DNA from 2 places in the Streptomyces sp. NPDC044002 genome. Region 1 is predicted to be linked to the other one. Evidence: riboswitches for the same ligand, from Rfam matches in the RefSeq annotation. Region 1 holds a riboswitch; the other holds the start of a gene.

Region 1 (10,326 bases):
GGTGACGCCCATGATCACGGGAAGGTCGCCGGCGCTGATGGCGGCCACTGCGGCCGTGCCCAGGCCCTGGAAGTTGAAGGTGGTCTCGGTGAGCACCGCGCCGCCGAGGAGGCCGCCGAGGTCCAGGCCGAACATGGTGACGACCGGGGTGAGCGTGGAGCGCAGGGCGTGCTTGCGGATGACCACGCCCTCCTTGAGGCCCTTGGCGCGGGCGGTGCGGATGTAGTCCTCGCCCATGACCTCCAGCATGGTCGCCCGGGTGATGCGGGCGTAGGTCGCGGCGAAGAGGAAGGCCAGGGTGACCCAGGGCAGGATCATGCTGTTGAGCCAGGCCAGCGGATCCTCGGTCAGGGGCTTGTAGTTGGAGACGTCCAGCCAGCCGAGGCTGTAGACGAAGATCGCGGGAGCCACCATGCCGGTGAAGAAGATCGGCAGGGAGACGCCGGCGAGCGCGCCGACCATGACGGTGCGGTCGACGGCGGTGCGGCGTTTGAGTGCGGAGATCACGCCCGTGGCGACGCCGGCGATCACCCAGAGCACGGCCGCCCCGAGGGCGAGCGAGAGGGTGACCGGGATGCGGTCCATCATGGTCTCCCAGACGGGCGCCTCGGTCTTGAAGGAGTAGCCGAAGCAGGGGGCCGCACAGTGGGTGATCTCGGTGCCGCCGTCGTAGTCGCGGCCGGCGAAGATGCCCTTGACGAAGAGCAGGTACTGCTCGGAGATGGGCTTGTCGAAGCCCATCTTCACGCGGATGCCCGCCAGGGCGGTCTCGTTGGTCTCCCGGCCTGCGTACATGAGCGCGGGATCGCTGCCGGTCAGCTTCGGGACCGCGAAGAAGATGCCGAAGGTGACCACGGAGACCACCAGCAGCGTGGCGGCGACGTTGAACAGCCGCCGTATGAGGTAGACGAGCACTGCAGTCGGCCGCCCGGGGCTGGTGGCCGCCGCCCCTCGTGGGGACGGCGGCCAGCGCCTGCGGCCTTCACCTGCCCTTCGGACTAGCGCATGTGCGGTGAAGGCACTTACTTACGTGCTGAGTTGCGGGTTGCGTGCCCGGCGGTCGGCCGGGCCGCCTGCTGCTACTGCTTGATGCCCACGGTGGCGAGGTCGATCTTGCCGAAGGACTCGTTGAAGAAGACGTTCGTCAGGCGCGGGTTGTGGTAGACGAGGGCCTTGTCGAAGTTGATCGGCAGGTAGAGCGCCTTGTCCATGACCTTCTTGTTGATCTCCGTGTAGAACGGAGCGGCAGCCTCCGGGGTCGCGGCGGCAGCGGCCTTGTCGAACAGGCCGTTGATCTCCGTGTCGTTGACCTCGGTGTAGTTGTTGTTGCCGTTCGGCAGGATGAACGATCCGTCGACCAGCGGCTGCAGGAAGCCCGCGCCGGAGTTGTAGTCGGCGCCCCAGCCCATGACGATGATGCCGTAGCCCTTCTTCTTCACGTTCTCGGGCGAACCGATCGTGGAGGAGGAGAGCTTGCCGTCGAACTGGTCGATCGTCGCCTTGATGCCGACCTTGGCGAGCGAGGCCTGCAGGGACTCGGCCGTCTTCACCTCGGGGGCGCGGTTGTTGCGCACGGCGATGACGGTCTCGAAGCCGTCGGGCTTGCCACAGGCCTTGAGGGCCGCCTTGGCCTTGGCCTCCTGCGGCTTGCCCTTCGTCAGGCTGAAGGGGTCGTAGGCCTTGTCTGAGCCGGGGACGCCGGCCGGCAGCATGTTCGCGCCGAGGTCACCGCTGGTCGGGCCGCCGCGGGCGGTCTGGAGGGACTTCGGGTCGGCCGCGTAGATGACGGCCTTGCGGCACTCGATGTTGTCGAACGGCGCGACCGTCTGCGGGAAGGCGAAGTAGCGGATGTAGCCCGTGAACGGGTTGTCCGCGTTGGCCTTGAGCTTCTCGTCCTTGAGGATCTTGTTCTTCGCGGCCTGCTGGACACCGGTGCCGTCGACGGCCATGTCGATGTCGCCCGAGAGCAGGCGCTGGTCCATGTCGTCCGGGTTGGTGGTGACCGTGAAGGAGACCTTGTCCGGCAGACCCTTGCGGATCGGGTCCGTCTTCGGGTCCCAGTTCTCGTTGCGGACGAAGGTCGCGCCCTTGCCGGCGGTGAAGCTCTCGACCTTGTAGGGGCCCGTGGATATGGGCTTGTTGGTGTACGTGGCACCCGTGTCCTTGCCCGCCGGGACCGGCGAGGAGGACGGCATGGCCAGCAGGTAGCTGAAGTCGGAGTTCGCGCTCGCCAGGTTGAAGACGATCGTCTTGTCGTCCGGCGTCTCGACGGTCTTCAGACCCATCTTGTTCGGGTCGGTGTCCTTGTACGGGCCGGGGTACTTCTGGCCCTGGTCCAGGAGGTCGATCAGGTAGGTCGGACCGCCGGACAGGACGTCCTGCGCGAAGACGCGCTCGACGCCGTACTTGATGTCCTTCGAGGTGATCGGCGTACCGTCCTCGAACTTCACCCCGTCCTTGAGCTTCAGGGTGTAGGTCTTGCCGTCGTTGCTGATGACCGGCAGGGCCTCGGCGAGGTCGGGGACGACCTTCGTTCCGTCCTTGCCCGGCTTGGCGTCGTAGGCCAGCAGGCTGCGGACGTAGAGGCGCTGCATGTTCCAGACGAAGCCGTAGTAGGCGCGCGCCGGGTCGAGGTAGTCGACGTCCTGCGGGGACCAGAGCTTGAGCTCGCCGCCCTTGGCGTCGGAGGGGTTGATCACGGCGGTGGCGGCGCCGCTGTAGCCCTTGCCGCTGTCGCCGTCGGCCTTGTCGTCCTTCTTCGCCCCGTTGTCACCGCACGCGGCGGTCATCGAGAGCGCGGCGATCACAGCGGTGATCGCGAGGGCCTGCTTTCTGCGGGTCACGTTGTCCAACCTCCATAGGTGGTGAATCGAAGAAGCGGTTCAGCTGCCCTTGGGGTCGAGTGCGTCACGCAGCCCGTCCCCGAAGAGGTTGAACGCCAGGACGGTGATGAAGATCGTCATACCGGGAACCACCATGTACATGGGGTCGTCCTGGTAGATGGGGACGGCGTCGGAGAGCATCTTTCCCCAGGAAGCGGTGGGCGGCTTGACGCCGGCACCCAGGAAGCTGAGGGCCGCTTCGGTCAGGATGTTGGTCGGGATGATCAGCGTGGCGTACACGAGGATCGGCGCGACCAGGTTCGGCAGCAGCTCCTTGAGGAGGATGTAGCCGCGCCCGGCTCCGAGGCTGCGCGCCGCCTCGACGTACTCGCGCTCCCGCAGGGAGATCGTCTGGCCCCGGACGATGCGGCCGATGTACGGCCAGCCGAAGAAGCCGATGACGAGGATGAGCACGCCCATCCGGACGCCCGAACCCTCGAACCCCCACACGGAGTTGGGGACCACGGAGACCAGGGCGATGGTGAACAGCAGCTGGGGGAAGGCCAGCAGCAGGTCCATCAGGCGGCTGATGATCCCGTCCACCCAGCCGCCGAGGAAGCCGGCGAGGGCGCCCAGGAGGCTGCCGAGGACGACCGAGACGAAGGCCGCCAGGAAGGCGACGACCAGCGAGATGCGGGCGCCGTAGACGATCCGGCTGAACACGTCGCGCCCGTTGGTCGGTTCGACGCCCAGCAGGAAGTCGGAGCTGATGCCGCCGAAGGATCCGAGCGGCGTGCCCAGGTCCGGATCGATCATGTCCTCGTGGAACTCGTTGGGGTCGTGGCCCAGCAGGCTCACGATCAGCGGCGCGAAGACCGCCACCAGGATCAGGAGGATCACGATCACGCCGCCGGTCAGCGCGACCTTGTCGCGCTTGAGCCGCATCCAGGCGATGCGGCCGGGCGAGCGGCCTTCGATGGCCTTGGCAGGGACTTCGGCTACGGACACGGGTGCGGGCGTTTCCGCGTCCGTGTCGTGCAGTGGTGCCGTCATCGTGGTGGGGACCCCTCTCGGCCGACCTGTGGGTCGGCCCATGCCCGCCGCTGTGGCGGCGTTGGTGCGGAGTGGCGCTCCAGTGCTCGGGGCACGTGAACGCGTACGAGGTGCGAGGTGCTGGCTGTGCTGGCAGTGCGGCCGTGCTGTGGGTGGAGCAGGGTGCGGTGCGTGCGGTGCGGTGCAGCTGAGGTGCGGGAAGTGCGGAAGCGCCGCGTCGGGACGAGCGGCGAGGTCCACGTGCCGAACCGCGTCCTGGAGGACTGACCGGCTCTTGGGTGGGGAGTCTTCATCGGGCGCTCGACCAGCCGCCAGACCCGCAGATGAATGGATGCGCAACCGTGATCTGACGCCGGGGTTCCCGTTATCCGGACTCCGCTCACGGCTCAGCGGAGCAAGACCGTCCGTTCGGTACGCAAACGGACATCACGGCCAACTCCGGGGAGGAGTGCGCCAATTGGGCGCCCACCTGCGGCGAAATCCGGACAAGACGAAGGCCGCCGGGAACCGTGGTTCCCGGCGGCCTGGTGTCCGTCGGAGGGGGTCGTCCCAGAGTGCGGGCGCACCCCGGCAATCCCTGTAGGAAGCTCGGGGAACGCGTCCCCGCAGCGCCCGCGGGGGCTCAGTAGGCGGCCGCCTGCCCCTCGCGGTCGTAGAAGGGCCGGGTCTGCGCGCGCAGCCACATCGCCACCGGGTCGTGCTCGTCCGCGAGCGCGACCGTGCACACCGGGACCCCCTCGGGCACGGCGCCGACCGACTGGCGCATCATCTCGCGCACGGACTCCAGCGCGGGCGGCGAGGCGTCGTACAGGTCGAGCCCGACCGCGAGGTACGCGGACCCCAGCGAGGGCTGCACCCAGGCGCGGCGCAGCGACCTCACGGCCGGCGTGCGGTGCGCGTGCTGGGTCAGCAGCCCGTAGAACTGCGGGAGCTCCAGGGACGGCTCGGACAGCCGCAGCGGCCCCGCCGGCATCCGGTCCAGGCCGGTGGCGACCCGGCGCAGGTCGGCCCAGGGGATGCCGAGACCGCCGCCCTGGGCGTGCGGGTTGACCCACAGCCCCCAGCGGTCCGGGTAGAGGGCGCGGGCGATGTCCCGGCCCGTGACCACCTCGTAGCCGCGGTTCCAGCCGCTCGCGGCCAGCTCCTGCGGGGAGGTCACGCAGGGGGCGTAGCCCAGCCCCTCGACCTCCATGCCGCCGTACTGGGCGTCCGGTGAGCCCGGCTGCCCCTGCCACAGGAGCATCCACAGCCTGCCCTCGGCGAGGGCGTGCAGGAATGACTCATAGCTCTCATAGCGCCCGGGAGTCACCTGGCGCAGCATGTGCTCGACCTGCCCGGCCGCGGCCGTGCCTGACGCACTCACCCGGTACCCCTCTTCGTCTTCGTCCGCCCGTCGTCCACACGTCCCGACCAGCTTAAGCGGCGCTACGGGAGGTAGAAGGGGCGTACGCGCTCACGAATCCACTCCGTGACCGGGTCCTCGGCGGCGTCCAGCAGGATCAACTGCACCGGCCAGGGCGCCGGTACGCGGCCCAGGGCGCGGCCGAGCGCCTCCAGCGGGGCGCTGCGCGACTCGGGATCCCATCCCAGCAGGCGGACGCCGATGTAGAGCTGGGGGTCGCCGCCCTCGACGCTGGCGAGGCAGCGGTGGGCGGCGGCGACGGCCCCGGTGGCCCGGAACTCCTCGGCCGCGGCGGCGAGGAAGTCGACCGGGTCGTCCTGCCAGTCGGGCTCGAAGAGCCGGACCCGGGCTCCGCCGGCCGGACCGTCGAGCTCGGTGCGGCCGGCGCGGCAGAGCTCCGCGACGGCGGCCGGGGGGAGCGGGACCCCGACGGCGCCCTCGGGGTTCACGGCGATGCCGAGCTGCGGGGGCAGGCCGCGGGCGAACTCGACGGCGGGGGCGACCGCGAAGTCCATGGCGGGGCCGGCGGCGATGCGGAACTGGGCCTCGGAGCTGTAGACGGGTACGTACGCGGCTCCGTCGATCAGCATCGTGGGGAGGTCGAGGGAGGCGCTGTCGGGCCCGCCGCCGTTGGGGAGCGGCACCCAGACCTGGCTGCGGCCGAGCGCGTCCATGATCCGCGGGCCCGCGTCCGGCAGGCCGAGCGCCGCCCCGAGCACCTGCTCCAACTCGTTCGCCGGCCAGCCGTTGCCTTGCGCCTGCATCTGCCCGTGCCTCCGTGTGGTTCCGCCCTTGTGTGACCCCGAGGCTATCGGGGGCGGGGCCGCCGTGGCGCCCCGGTCCGCCGCGCGGGCTGCCGCTGCGCGGGCTGCTCCCCGCCCCGCCCTTCGCCCGTTCCCCGGGGCGCTGCCCCGGACCCCCTGGGGGCTCCGCCCCCAGACCCCCGCGCCTCAAACGCCGGCGAGGCTGGATTCTCCAGCCCGCGCGGCGATTGAGCGCAACGGGGTCAGGGGCCGAACGTGATCCGGGTCAGGGCGGCGGCCGACGGCCGGTCCAGGAGGGTGACCGAGGCGCAGCCGCGCGGGGTGCGCCCGGCTTCCGCGGAGCGCAGGAGGCGGGACACCGCCCCCCGGTGCCGCGCGAAGGCGTACGCCGACACCCGCCGCCCCCGGACCGCCTGCCCGGACAGCGCCTCCTCGGGGGTGGTGTCCAGCAGCAGCAGGTGCAGCCCCCGCCCCCGCCGCCGGGCGACGGCGGCCAGCAGGCCCCGCACCCACGGCTGGGTGCCGCAGTCGTGGACCACCACAGAGGCGCCGGAGCGCAGCTCGCGCCACAGCCCCCCGTAGTGCGCGGCGCGGACCAGCGGCCGGTACACCGCGTACGGCAGCCCGGACGGCATCCGGCGCTCCCAGCGCTCGCGGGTGTCCTGCGAGTCGATGGCGGCTTCGGCGGCCCGCTTGATCAGGGTGCTCTTGCCGCCGCCGGGCAGCCCGGACACCACCACGATGTCCCCGGCGGCGTACCTCAGCCGGTGCGGCCGCGCGGGCCGTCCGCGCAGGTCGCGGACGGGTCCGCCGGCGGCCGGCGCGGGCCGGGCGGTGTTCCGCCGCTCCGGGGCCGCCCCGACCGCGCCTGTAGTCGTCGCCACTCCGAGTCTCCGCACAGTGATCGTCTCCCCCGAATCGGGCCGCGAGGGCCCCATGCCCACTGAATGTAAAGAGACGGTAATCCGACGGCCCCGGTTGCGGCCGGGCGTTCCACAGCGCGGACGGCCGGCCCCGTCCGGACCGCACGTTCTTCCGGGCCCCACTGCCCTCCCCCGCCCGTCCCGTGCAATGATGTGCGCCATCTGGACACCAAACTGCATACCGGCCGCTTGAATCCGCGCGGGAGAGTCCCGGCAGGCCGCGAGGCCGTGCCCGGGCGCCGAAGGAGCAAGTACCTCCCTTGAATCTCTCAGGCCCCGTACCGCGTGGATGAGGCAGATCTGAAAAGCGAGCCCCGCCGCGTCCGTCCCCGACGGCCGCCCGGCGCGTGCTCCACCCAAGGTGCAAGTCGGCGTTCCCCCTCCGGGAACTCTCGGCGAACCTCTCAGGTTCCGATGACAGATGGGGAGGAACCTCCTCGTCATGTCATGCCCTGGGACCCGGGAGCCACACCCATGAGCACTGCCCCCCGCCTGACCGCGCTCGACGCGCTGCACCGCTCGCTCGGTGCGACCATGACCGACTTCGCGGGCTGGGACATGCCGCTGCGCTACGCCAGTGAGCGCGACGAGCACAACGCCGTACGCACCAAGGCCGGCCTCTTCGACCTGTCCCACATGGGTGAGATCACCCTGACCGGCCCGGAGGCCGTGAAGGCGCTGGACTACGCGCTCGTCGGGAACATCTCCACCGTCGGCGTCGGCCGCGCCCGCTACACGCACATCTGCCAGGAGGACGGCGGGATCGTCGACGACCTGATCGTCTACCGCCTCGGCGAGACCGAGTACATGGTCGTCGCCAACGCCTCCAACGCCCAGGTCGTGCTGGACGCGCTCACCGAGCGCGCGGCCGGCTTCGACACCGAGGTCCGCGACGACCGTGACGCGTACGCGCTGATCGCCGTCCAGGGCCCGGAGTCCCCCGGCATCCTGAAGTCCCTCACGGACGCCGACCTGGACGGCCTGAAGTACTACGCCGGCCTGCCGGGCACCGTCGCGGGCGTGCCCGCGCTGATCGCCCGCACCGGCTACACGGGTGAGGACGGCTTCGAGCTGTTCGTCTCCCCCGAGCACGCCGTGGAGCTGTGGCAGGCGCTGACCGAGGCGGGCGAGGACGCCGGTCTGGTGCCGGCCGGCCTGTCCTGCCGCGACACGCTGCGCCTGGAGGCGGGCATGCCGCTGTACGGGCACGAGCTGACCACCGCGCTGACCCCCTTCGACGCCGGGCTGGGCCGGGTCGTGAAGTTCGAGAAGGAGGGCGACTTCGTCGGCCGCGCCGCCCTGGAGGCCGCCGCCGAGGTCGCCGCCACCAAGCCGCCGCGCAAGCTGGTCGGCCTGGTCGCCGAAGGCCGCCGCGTCCCGCGTGCCGGCTTCCCCGTCGTCGCGGGCGGCGAGGTCATCGGCGAGGTGACCTCCGGCGCCCCCTCCCCGACGCTGGGCAAGCCGATCGCGATGGCGTACGTCGACGCGGAGCACGCCGCGCCCGGCACCTCCGGCGTCGGCGTCGACATTCGCGGTACGCATGAGCCGTACGAGGTCGTGGCCCTGCCCTTCTACAAGCGGCAGAAGTAACCCTCGTACCGGGTCCCCCCGTCTCAGCACGCAAGACCACCGTTCGTATCCACCTCCCCGCATCCAGGAGAATCAGGTCATGAGCAACCCCCAGCAGCTGCGTTACACCAAGGAGCACGAGTGGCTGTCGGCCGCCGAGGACGGCGTCGCCACGGTCGGCATCACGGAGTTCGCGGCCAACGCGCTCGGTGACGTCGTCTACGCCCAGCTCCCCGAGGTCGGCGAGACCGTCACCGAGGGCGAGACCTGTGGCGAGCTGGAGTCGACCAAGTCGGTCAGCGACCTGTACTCCCCCGTCTCCGGTGAGATCACCGAGTTCAACCAGGACGTCGTGGACGACCCGTCGCTGGTGAACTCCGCCCCGTTCGAGGGTGGCTGGCTGTTCAAGGTGCGCCTGTCGGAGGAGCCGAAGGACGCGCTCTCCGCCGACGAGTACGCCGCGCTCACCCACTCCGACAACTGACACCCCAGGGGCCCTGAATGTCCGTTCTGAACACCCCCCTCCACGAGCTCGACCCCGACGTCGCCGCCGCCGTCGACGCGGAGCTCGTGCGCCAGCAGTCGACCCTGGAAATGATCGCGTCGGAGAACTTCGCTCCGGTCGCCGTCATGGAGGCCCAGGGCTCGGTCCTGACCAACAAGTACGCCGAGGGCTACCCGGGCCGCCGCTACTACGGCGGCTGCGAGCACGTCGACGTGGTCGAGCAGATCGCGATCGACCGCATCAAGGCGCTCTTCGGCGCCGAGGCCGCGAACGTCCAGCCGCACTCGGGCGCGCAGGCCAACGCCGCCGCGATGTTCGCGCTGCTGAAGCCGGGCGACACGATCATGGGCCTGAACCTGGCCCACGGCGGTCACCTGACCCACGGCATGAAGATCAACTTCTCCGGCAAGCTCTACAACGTGGTCCCGTACCACGTCGGCGAGGACGGCCAGGTCGACATGGCCGAGGTCGAGCGCCTCGCCAAGGAGTCCAAGCCGCAGCTGATCGTCGCCGGCTGGTCCGCGTACCCGCGCCAGCTGGACTTCGCCGCGTTCCGCCGGATCGCGGACGAGGTCGGCGCGTACCTGATGGTCGACATGGCGCACTTCGCGGGCCTGGTCGCCGCGGGCCTGCACCCGAACCCGGTGCCGCACGCCCACGTGGTCACCACCACCACGCACAAGACCCTCGGCGGTCCGCGCGGCGGCGTCATCCTGTCGACGCAGGAGCTGGCCAAGAAGATCAACTCCGCGGTCTTCCCGGGCCAGCAGGGCGGTCCGCTGGAGCACGTGATCGCGGCCAAGGCCGTCTCCTTCAAGGTCGCGGCCTCGCCGGAGTTCAAGGAGCGCCAGGAGCGGACCCTGGAGGGCGCGAAGATCCTCGCCGCCCGCCTGGTCCAGGACGACGTCAAGGCCGTGGGCGTGGACGTCCTCACCGGCGGCACCGACGTGCACCTGGTCCTGGTCGACCTGCGCAACTCGGAGCTGGACGGCCAGCAGGCCGAGGACCGCCTCCACGAGGTCGGCATCACGGTCAACCGCAACGCCATCCCGAACGACCCGCGGCCGCCGATGGTCACCTCGGGTCTGCGGATCGGCACGCCGGCCCTCGCGACCCGCGGTTTCGACGCCGAGGCCTTCACCGAGGTCGCCGAGATCATCGCGCAGGCGCTGAAGCCGAGCTACGACGCCGCCGACCTCAAGGCGCGCGTCTCGGCCCTGGCCGCGAAGTTCCCGCTGTACCCGTCGCTCTAGGCACGGTTTCGGGGGCCCGGCCTTGTTCTCCACAA
Region 2 (10,326 bases), on a different contig from region 1:
TGGTGGTCAAGCTGGCCGGTGCCTACGCGACGATGCTGAAGAAGGGCGCGATCGTCACCACGGCCCGCGACCACTCCCGCGGTGCCCGTGCCCTCAAGCGCGCGGTGATCTCGGCGCTCCAGGCCAGCGCCATCGACGTGCGCGACCTGGAGAACGTACCGCTGCCGGTGGCTCGTCAGCAGACGGCCCGCGGTGCCGCGGGCGGGATCATGATCAGAACCTCGCCCGGGGTGCCCGACTCGGTGGACATCATGTTCCTCGACGAGCGGGGAGCCGACCTGTCGCAGGCGCAGCAGCGTAAGCTGGACCGGGTGTACGCACGCCAGGAGTACCGGCGCGCCTTCCCCGGCGAGATCGGCGACCTGCAGTTCCCGTCGAGCGTGTTCGACTCGTACACGGGCTCGCTGCTCCGGCGGGTGGACACCACCGGCATCGCCGATGCCGGGCTCAAGGTGGTCGTGGACGCCTCCAACGGCAGCGCCGGACTCGTCCTGCCTAGCCTCCTCGGCCGGCTCGGCGTCGACGCGCTGACGATCAACCCCGGTCTGGACGAGTCCCGGCCGACGGAGACCCGGGAGACGCGGCGGGCCGGGCTGGTGCGGCTCGGGGAGATCGTGGCGTCGGCCCGGGCGGCGTTCGGCGTGCGGTTCGACCCGGTGGGCGAGCGGATCTCCCTCGTGGACGAGCGGGGCCGGATCATCGAGGACGACCGGGCGCTGCTCGTGCTCCTCGACCTCGTCGCCGCCGAGAAGCGCAGCGGCAAGGTGGCCCTGCCGGTGACCACGACGCGCGTCGCCGAGCAGGTGGCGGCGTACCACGGGACCCAGGTGGAGTGGACGACGACCTCGCCCGACGACCTGACCCGGGTCGGCCGCGAGGAGACCACGATCTTCGGCGGGGACGGTCGGGGCGGGTTCATCGTCCCCGAGTTCAGCAGCGTCTTCGACGGGTCGGCGGCCTTCGTCCAGCTGATCGGGCTGGTGGCGCGGACCCAGCTCACTCTGAGCCAGATCGACGCCCGCATCCCGCGCGCGCATGTGCTCAAGCGGGACGTGCCCACGCCGTGGGCGGCGAAGGGGCTCGTCATGCGGCGGGTCGTGGAGGCGGCCGGCGACCGGCAGGTGGACACCACCGACGGGGTGCGCGTGGTCGAGGCCGACGGGCGGTGGGCGCTGGTCCTGCCGGACCCGGCGGAGGCCGTCACCCATCTGTGGGCCGAAGGCCCCGACGACGCCTCCGCGCAGGCGCTCCTCGACGAGTGGGGCGCGGTCGTGGACGGCGCCGGACAGCACTGACCTTCCGGCGGGCCGGGTGCGGGGAGTGACCCGGCCCGGCCCGCCGGACGGACGCATTGGGTGTTGGCGGCGGCGACATGCAACGATGTGCGGCATGTCGCAGCCGCCCAACAACCGGAGTTCGGCCACACCGCCCGCGCGCCCGGACGCGTCCATGTCGCTGCTGACCCACGTGATGGACCACAGCCTCGACGAGGGCTATGCGGAAGCCTCGGCCCGGCGCGAGGCGGACGGCACGGCGGGGCTGCCCCGTACCCTCAAGGCCAAGCTGGCGCTCGCCGCGGGTCTCGTGCTCGCCGCGATGGTGGTCACGCTCGGTGCCGCGCAGGCACGCGTGGCGGCACCGGTACTGGCCAAGGAGCGCCAGGAGCTGATCGACCGGGTGCAGCGGGCGGACGACCACGCCGAGGCCCTGGAGCGGGAGACCGAGCGGCTGCGGACCGAGGTCGCCGACCGGCAGCGCGCCGCGCTGAAACAGCAGGTCGGGGAGCGGGGCCGGCTGGTGGAACTGCTGGCGGGTGCAACCGAGGTGCACGGTCCCGGCGTCAAGCTGGTGGTGGACGATGCCAAGGGTGCCTCGTCGGGCGGCGGTGGCGGTCCGCGCGAGAGCGCCGGGTTCTCGAACACCGGCCGGGTCCGCGACCGGGACATGCAGCGGATCGTCAACGGACTCTGGCAGGCGGGCGCCGAGGCCGTCTCGATCAACGGTCAGCGGCTGACGGCGCTGTCGGCGATCAGGGCCGCGGGTGACGCGATACTGGTCGACAACAAGCCGCTGGTGCCGCCCTACGAGGTCCTCGCGGTGGGCGACAAGAAGCGGCTCGGGACCACGTTCCAGGACTCCGTGGACGGTCAGTACCTGCACGTCCTCCAGGAGAGCTACGGGATCCGCTACAGCCTGACCCCGATGGACGAGGTACGGCTGCCCGCGGCGTCGAGCCTGACCGTCCGCACAGCCACAGCAGCAGAGCCGAAGAAGGGTGCATCGTGATCGCGGTACTGGGCCTCTTGGCCGGAGTGGTGGTCGGGCTTCTGGTCCGGCCCGAGGTGCCGGCCGTGGTGGAGCCTTATCTGCCGATCGCCGTGGTCGCCGCGCTCGACGCGGTGTTCGGCGGTCTGCGCGCGATGCTGGACGGGATCTTCGTCGACAAGGTCTTCGTGGTGTCGTTCCTGTCGAACGTGGTCGTCGCCGCGCTGATCGTCTTCCTCGGCGACAAGCTGGGCGTCGGCTCGCAGCTGTCGACGGGTGTGGTCGTCGTCCTCGGCATCCGGATCTTCTCCAACGCCGCGGCCATCCGCCGGCACGTCTTCCGGGCGTGACGCCGATGAGCACGGAGAACACCCCGCCGGAGGAGCCGGACGTCCCCGGCCCGTCGAAGCCGCAGCCGCAGCCGCAGCCGCAGCCGTCGGCGCAGCAGCCGCAGCCGTCGGTGCAGCCCGCGCCCGCGGCGCAGCCCGGGTCCCAGGAGCCGCCGCAGGAGACCGGGCGGCAGCGCCTGGCCGCCGGGCTGTGGCCGCCCAGGTTCAGCCGGGCCCAACTGATCGTCGCGCTGCTGCTGTTCGTCCTGGGTCTCGGGCTGGCGATCCAGGTCCGGTCCAACAGCGACTCCAGCGCCCCGCTGCGCGGTGCCCGGCAGGAGGACCTCGTACGGATCCTCGACGAGCTGGACGGGCGCACCCAGCGGCTGGAGGACGAGAAGCAGCGGCTGGACGACCAGCGCAAGGAGCTGCAGAGCAGTTCCAACCAGGCGGAAGAGGCCCGCCGTCAGACGGTTGAGAAGGAGCGCCAACTGGGCATCCTGGCCGGTACGGTGGCCGCACAGGGCCCGGGGATCACGTTGCGGATCACCGACACCAAGGGCCAGGTGAGGTCCGACCAGTTGCTGGACACCCTCCAGGAGCTGCGGGCGGCCGGGGCGGAGGCGATCCAGATCAACGGCGTGCGCGTCGTGGCCGGCTCGTACTTCTCCGACGAGGGAGGCGGGGTCGGGATCGACGGTAAGAAGATCACACAGCCCTATGAGTTCAAGGTGATCGGCAAACCGCAGGATCTGGAGCCCGCGCTGAACATCCCGGGAGGTGTGGTGCAGACGATGGAGAAGGAACAGGCCACGGTCGCCGTCACACGGTCGGCGAAGATCGTTGTGGATGCCTTGCGGGCTGCGAAGCAGCCTGACTACGCTCGGTCGTCATCGCCGTGATGCGTAGCGGAATGTGGACAGGCTCACGCGGGCCGACGCCTGCGGGGGGTCGACGCACGGAAGTCGCCGTGCGTGGTGGAAACTGTCTGGTGGTTACGGACGTTGTCAGAATGTCCGGGTCGGCAGGTGTGTGCATGCAGAGTTCGTCCTGCCCCACGGGCGGGTCTGTTTCGGTCAAGGGGAATCGCCCGTGAAGTTGTTTGAGAAGTTGTTCGGCAAGAAGAAGAACGAGGAAAGCGGTGCGGCGCGGCACCGCGCGGGGCAGCCGGAAGGGGAAGGGCAGGGCGACAGGCCGCTCTTCCGCGACGAGGTGGCCGGCCCGGGTGACAATGCGGGCGGGCGCGGCGCGTCGTCCGTTGACCCGGCTGGTTCCGGACGCATAGGTTTCGGTGAACCATCAACCTCTAGTGCGGGTGGAGGGTTTGCCTCTGACCCCTATGCCACCAGTGCCTCCGCGGGGCAGCCGCGGCGCGAGGAGCCGTCCATGTCGGCCGAGCAGACGTGCGGCCGGTGCGGTCACCGCAGCGACGCCGCGAGCCGTTTCTGCTCCAACTGCGGGGCGCCGCTGCGGCCGGGCCTGACGCCGGAGCGCGCTTCGGAGACCACGTCCACGATCTCGATCTCGGGCCTGGAGGCCTACGAGGCCGAGGGGTCGGGCCAGCACGCGCCGTCCTCGCTCTCTCCCGAGGCCCAGGCCGCGGTGGAGGCGCTGCCGCCCGGTTCCGCCCTGCTGATTGTGCGGCGCGGCCCCAACTCGGGCAGCCGGTTCCTGCTGGACGGCGAACTGACGACTGCGGGCCGGCACCCGCAGAGCGACATCTTCCTGGACGACATCACCGTGTCCCGCCTGCATGTCGAATTCCGCCGGAGCCCGGAGGGCGGCTTCACCGTCGCCGACGTGGGCAGCCTCAACGGCACGTACGTGAACCGCGAGCCGATCGAGTCCGTCGCCCTGCACAACGGTGACGAGGTGCAGATCGGCAAGTACCGGCTGGTCTTCTACGCGAGCCTGCGGGGCGTCTGACCCCCTCGGACACCGTCCGGGGGGAACCCCACCCCCGGACACCCTCCGGGGGGACCCCAGGGAAGGTTCCATGCTGCGTACCCCGACGGGCGGTGCCCCCAAGAACGGCACCGCCGGCTCGGCCGGGCAGCTGGTCAGCATCGGCACGGTGCTGACCACGCTGCGGGACGAGTTCCCCGAAGTCACGATCTCGAAGATCCGCTTCCTGGAGGCGGAGGGCCTGGTCGAACCCCGGCGCACGCCTTCCGGATACCGCAAGTTCAGCACGGAGGACGTGGAACGCCTCGCGCGCATCCTGCGCCTCCAGCGTGACCACTACCTCCCGCTGAAGGTCATCCGGGAGCAGCTGGACGCGCTCGACCGGGGTGAGCAGATCCGGATCCCCGGGCCTGCCGTGCACGGGGAGTCCGTGGACGGCGCACAGTCCTCCGCCGGGTACGCGGAGGCGGCCGACGAGCCGCCGGCGGCGGCCCGGGTGGGGCGGGCCGAGCTGATCGCGGCCGCCGAGGCGGACGAGGCGCAGCTCGTCGAGTGGGAGTCGTACGGGCTCGTCTCGGAGGCGCCGGGCGGCGGGTTCGACGCCGGGACGCTCGTCGTGGCCCGGCTGATCGCGGATCTCGGCCGGTTCGGCCTGGAACCGCGCCACCTGCGCGGCATGAAGGCGGCGGCGGACCGGGAGGCCGGTCTGGTGGAACAGCTCGTAGCCCCGCTGCGCAGGCACCGCAATCCGCAGACCAGGGCGCACGCGGAAGCAACGATGAGGGAACTCGCGGGGCTCTCCGTCAGGCTCCACGAGGCCTTGGTGCAGACGGCTCTCGGGCTCCGTCCGCACTGAGCGGACGGGTCCCGGTGGGGCCCCGACTACCCAAACCTGCCGGGCAGGTCCTAGGGTTGCTGTGTGAACGAGCTCGACGTTGTGGGTGTCCGGGTGGAAATGCCCTCCAACCAACCGATCGTGCTCCTGCGTGAAGTGGGAGGCGACCGGTACCTCCCCATCTGGATCGGTCCTGGGGAGGCGACCGCCATTGCCTTCGCGCAGCAGGGCATGGCCCCTGCCCGGCCGCTGACGCACGACCTCTTCAAGGACGTGCTGGAGGCGGTCGGTGAGGAGCTCACCGAGGTCCGGATCACGGATCTGCGGGAGGGCGTCTTCTACGCGGAGCTGGTCTTCGCCAGCGGGGTCGAGGTGAGCGCGCGGCCGTCCGACGCCATAGCGCTCGCCCTGCGCACGGGAACGCCGATCTACGGCAGTGACGGCGTGCTGGACGACGCCGGAATCGCCATTCCCGACGAGCAGGAGGACGAGGTGGAGAAGTTCCGCGAGTTCCTCGACCAGATCTCTCCCGAGGACTTCGGCACGGGCCCCCAGTAGCCGCGCCGGCGGCCGTGCCGTCCACCGGGAACTGTCAGCCCATTCGAGTAGCCTTTCCCCGCAACGGGGTACGGGAAACCACTCTCAGGGTGATTATCACTCGGCGTGCCGAGTGTGGCGATCGTTGACGCACCCCTGGTCACTGCCTACCTTCAAGGTGGCAGGTCAAGGACGGAGGGTCGGCGTGAGGATCACGGGCGACGGTACGACCGGGGGCACCCCCGCGCGGAGCGACGGTGGACCGTACCCGGTGCACGGCGGCGCGGCGGGTTCCGCGCACCGTCAGCCGGCGGCCCCGCCGGTCGGACCGGTGAGCGAAGGCCCGGCGTCCGAGCAGGTCGGCTACCGCGGACCGACGGCGTGCGCCGCCGCGGGCATCACGTACCGGCAGCTCGACTACTGGGCGCGCACCGGACTCGTGGAGCCGAGCGTGCGGCCCGCGTACGGGTCGGGCACCCAGCGGCTGTACAGCTTCCGCGACGTGGTCGTCCTGAAGATCGTCAAGCGCTTCCTGGACACCGGGGTGGCGCTGCAGAACATCCGCACCGCCGTGCAGCACCTGCGGGACCGGGGCTTCTCCGACCTGGAGCGCATGACGCTGATGAGCGACGGCGCGACCGTGTACGAGTGCACCTCGCCGGACCAGGTCGTGAGCCTGCTCCAGGGCGGACAGGGCGTCTTCGGCATCGCGGTGGGCGTCGTCTGGCGCGACGTCGAGAACGCGCTGTCGCAGCTGCACGGGGAGCGCGTGGACACCGGGGAGACCCTGGTCGGCCACAACCCGGCCGACGAGCTCGCGGCCCGCAGGAACCGGGCCGTCTGAACCCGGGCGGCCGAACCCGGGCGGCCGATCCGGCCAGCAGACCCGGCCGTCCGGGCCCCGCCGTGCGGGCCGCCGGCCGCGCCCCGCGGCGGGGCCCGGGCCGGTGATCACCGCGTTGTCAGTGGGGTAGGGCAGCATCGGTGCCGTGAGATCCGCCCCGACCATCCTCCACCTGGACATGGACGCCTTCTACGCCTCCGTGGAGCAGGCGTCGAAGCCCAGCCTGCGCGGGAAGGCCGTGATCGTCGGAGGGCTCGGGCCGCGCGGGGTCGTCGCCACCGCCTCCTACGAGGCCCGGCGGTTCGGGGTGCATTCGGCGATGCCCACCGCGCAGGCCCGCCGCCTCTGCCCGAACGGCGCCTACCTGATCCCGCGCTTCACCCTGTACCGCGAGGTCAGCGAGCTGGTCATGGGCCTGCTGCGGGAGCTGTCGCCGCTGGTGGAGCCGCTCAGCCTGGACGAGGCCTTCGTGGACCTGGAGGCGGGCGGAGCGGCCTTCGACGCGGCGGGCGCCCGCGCCACGGGGGAGCGGCTGAGGGCCGGCATCACGGCCCTCACCGGCCTCAGCGGCTCGGTGGGGCTGGCCGGGTCCAAGATGCTGGCCAAGATCGCCTCCGAGGAGGCCAAGCCCGACGGGCTGCTGCTGATCGAACCGGGCACCGAGCGCGAGCTCCTCGCGCCCATGTCGGTGCGCACCCTCCCCGGGGTGGGGCCGGCCACCGGGGAGCACCTGCGCCGGGCCGGGATCACCACCGTGGGGGAGCTGGCCGAGGCGGGCGAGGACGAGCTGGTGCGGATGGTGGGCCGGGCGCACGGCGTCGGCCTGTACCGGATGGCCCTGGGGCTCGACGACCGGCCGGTGGTCGCCGAGCGGGACGCGAAGTCCGTCTCCGTGGAGGACACCTTCGACGTGGACCTGCACGACCGGGTGCGGATCCGGTACGAGGTGCAGCGGCTCGCCGACCGCTGCGTGGGCCGGCTGCGCGCCTCGGGCCACTCGGGGCGGACCATCGTCCTCAAGGTGCGCCGGTACGACTTCTCGACCCTGACCCGCTCCGAGACGCTGCGGGGCCCCACCGACGACCCGGCGGTGGTGAGGGAGGCGGCCGCGCGGCTGCTGGAGGGCGTGGACACCACCGGCGGGGTGCGGCTGCTGGGGGTGGGGGTGACGGGGCTCGCCGACTACACCCAGGAGGACCTCTTCGCCCAGGCGCAGGCCGCCGCAGAGGGGGAGGCGGCGGAGCCGCAGGGCCCCGGGGAGGACGCCGCCGGGGCCGCCCCGGAAGGCGGGCCCCCGGAGGCGCCCGCGGCGGCCCTGGAGGGCACCGGGGCCGTTCCCGTGCGGCACTGGGCGGCGGGCAGCGACGTCCACCACGCGGTGTTCGGGCCGGGGTGGGTGCAGGGCAGCGGGGTCGGGCGGGTGACCGTACGGTTCGAGCGGCCCGGATCGCCCCCGGGCCGGGTCCGCACGTTCCTGCTGGACGACCCGGAACTGGAGCCGTCCGACCCGCTGCCCCTGGTGGGCAGGGACACGCCCTAAGGGGTGTCCTGGGGGTGGGGGCGCTGGAAGTCGGAGGGGAGGGCCACGTCCAGGCCGTAGTGGTGGTAGAGCTGGAGCTCCTGTTCGGGGGAGAGGTGGCGGCCGACCCCGAAGTCGGGGGCGTCCTTGATCAGGGAGCGTTCGAAGGGCACGCGCAGGGCGTCGTCCACCACTTCGCTGGGTTCCAGGGGGACGAAGGCGTCGCGGCCGAAGAGGCCCGTCCGGACGGCGGCCCACTCCGGGACGCCCGTGGCGTCGTCGAGGTAGACCTCGTCCACGGTGCCGATCTTGGCGCCGTTGCGGTCGAACGCCTTGCGGCCGATCAGGCTGCGGGGATCGATGTCGGTCTGCACGGTCCCTCCGTACGGTCGCAGTGATGCACAGCTCATCCGTAATGACTACAGAAGTGCATATTTCGAGAGGGGGCCACTCGAGGGAGGGTCGAGAACGTCGCTGGTAGGCTGGGTGACGGCTGTTGACCCTGTGCGGGAGAGTCCTCCGAGTGAGTACGACGGAGGCGCCGAAGGAGCAAATCCTCCCCGGAATCTCTCAGGCATACGTACCGCACGTGACGAGGCCACTCTGGAAAGCAGGGGCAGGTCCCGGGACCGCAGTACCGGTACTTTCCCCTCACCGACGGTGAAAGCCGGAGCTCTCGGGAGAACCCCGCGACTCCGGTGAAGCTCTCAGGTTGAGATGACAGAGGGGGAGGCCGTCCGGGTGCCCGCGCCGTGGTGCCCCTCGCAGGTCATACGACCAGGAGGCCTCCGTTATGACCGCCAACCGCATTCCGCTCTCCCAGCTCGAGCGGGGCATCCCCTTCGAGCAGCGCCACATCGGCCCGGACGCCGAAGCGCAGGCCAAGATGCTCGCCCAGGTGGGCTACGGCTCCCTCGACGAGCTGACCGCCGCCGCGGTACCGGATGTGATCAAGACCGCCGGGGCGCTGAACCTGCCCGAGGCGCGCACCGAAGCCGAGGTGCTGGCCGAGCTCCGCTCGCTCGCCGACCGCAACCAGGTGCTCTCCTCCATGATCGGTCTCGGCTACTACGGGACCTTCACCCCGCCGGTGATCCTGCGCAACGTCATGGAGAACCCGGCCTGGTACACGGCCTACACCCCGTACCAGCCGGAGATCTCGCAGGGCCGCCTGGAGGCGCTGCTCAACTTCCAGACCCTCGTCGCCGACCTGACCGGTCTGCCGACGTCCGGCGCCTCCCTGCTGGACGAGGGCACCGCGGCGGCCGAGGCCATGTCGCTGGCCCGCCGCGTGGGCAAGGTCAAGGGCGGGGTCTTCCTCGTCGACGCCGACGCGCTGCCGCAGACCATCGCCGTGATCGAGACCCGCGCCGAGCCCACGGGCGTCGAGGTCGTCGTCGCGGACCTCTCCGAGGGCATCCCGGCCGAGATCGCCGAGCGCGGTGTCTTCGGCGTGCTGCTCCAGTACCCGGGCGCCTCCGGCGCGGTCCGCGAGATCAAGCCGGTCATCGACCAGGCGCACGAGCTCGGCGCGATCGTCACCGTCTCCGCCGACCTGCTCGCCCTGACCCTGCTGACCTCCCCGGGCGAGCTGGGCGCGGACATCGCCGTCGGCACCACCCAGCGCTTCGGCGTCCCGATGGGCTTCGGCGGCCCGCACGCCGGCTACATGGCCGTCCAGGCCAAGCACGCCCGCTCGCTGCCCGGCCGCCTCGTCGGCGTCTCCGTGGACGCGGACGGCAACAAGGCGTACCGCCTGGCCCTGCAGACCCGTGAGCAGCACATCCGCCGCGAGAAGGCCACCAGCAACATCTGCACCGCGCAGGTGCTGCTCGCCGTCATGGCCGGCATGTACGCCGTCTACCACGGCCCGGACGGCCTGAAGTCGATCGCCGCCCGCACCCACCGCTACGCCGCCATCCTCGCCGCGGGCCTGACGGCCGGCGGGGTCGAGGTGGCGCACGGCTCCTTCTTCGACACCGTCACCGCCAAGGTGCCCGGCAAGGCCGCCGAGGTCGTCGCCGCCGCCCGCGAGGGCGGGGTCAACCTGTACCGGGCCGACGCCGACCACGTGTCGATCTCCTGCGACGAG

Evidence for each region. A riboswitch is a leader RNA that binds a small molecule or an ion and turns the genes downstream of it on or off. The one in region 1 is predicted to bind glycine.
Region 2: another riboswitch for glycine. It lies ahead of gcvP (aminomethyl-transferring glycine dehydrogenase); the one in region 1 lies ahead of gcvT (glycine cleavage system aminomethyltransferase GcvT).

Annotation. Positions count from the first base shown of each region.
Region 1 covers NZ_JBWKEZ010000020.1:2,545-12,870, forward strand. The annotation lists gene AC07A6_RS17150 (ABC transporter permease) at 1-915, opposite strand, end outside; gene AC07A6_RS17155 (ABC transporter substrate-binding protein) at 1,080-2,789, opposite strand; gene AC07A6_RS17160 (ABC transporter permease) at 2,883-3,875, opposite strand; gene AC07A6_RS17165 (enhanced serine sensitivity protein SseB C-terminal domain-containing protein) at 4,498-5,238, opposite strand; gene AC07A6_RS17170 (enhanced serine sensitivity protein SseB) at 5,301-6,041, opposite strand; gene AC07A6_RS17175 (AAA family ATPase) at 6,284-6,979, opposite strand; glycine riboswitch at 7,155-7,258, shown strand; gene gcvT (glycine cleavage system aminomethyltransferase GcvT) at 7,439-8,554, shown strand; gene gcvH (glycine cleavage system protein GcvH) at 8,634-9,017, shown strand; gene glyA (serine hydroxymethyltransferase) at 9,035-10,291, shown strand.
Region 2 covers NZ_JBWKEZ010000022.1:97,066-107,391, reverse strand. The annotation lists gene AC07A6_RS18730 (mannose-1-phosphate guanyltransferase) at 1-1,295, shown strand, start outside; gene AC07A6_RS18725 (DUF881 domain-containing protein) at 1,381-2,286, shown strand; gene AC07A6_RS18720 (small basic family protein) at 2,283-2,615, shown strand; gene AC07A6_RS18715 (DUF881 domain-containing protein) at 2,621-3,496, shown strand; gene AC07A6_RS18710 (FHA domain-containing protein) at 3,627-4,520, shown strand; gene ftsR (transcriptional regulator FtsR) at 4,591-5,355, shown strand; gene AC07A6_RS18700 (bifunctional nuclease family protein) at 5,419-5,892, shown strand; gene AC07A6_RS18695 (MerR family transcriptional regulator) at 6,077-6,715, shown strand; gene AC07A6_RS18690 (DNA polymerase IV) at 6,861-8,255, shown strand; gene AC07A6_RS18685 (PRC-barrel domain-containing protein) at 8,252-8,608, opposite strand; glycine riboswitch at 8,732-8,830, shown strand; gene gcvP (aminomethyl-transferring glycine dehydrogenase) at 9,028-10,326, shown strand, end outside.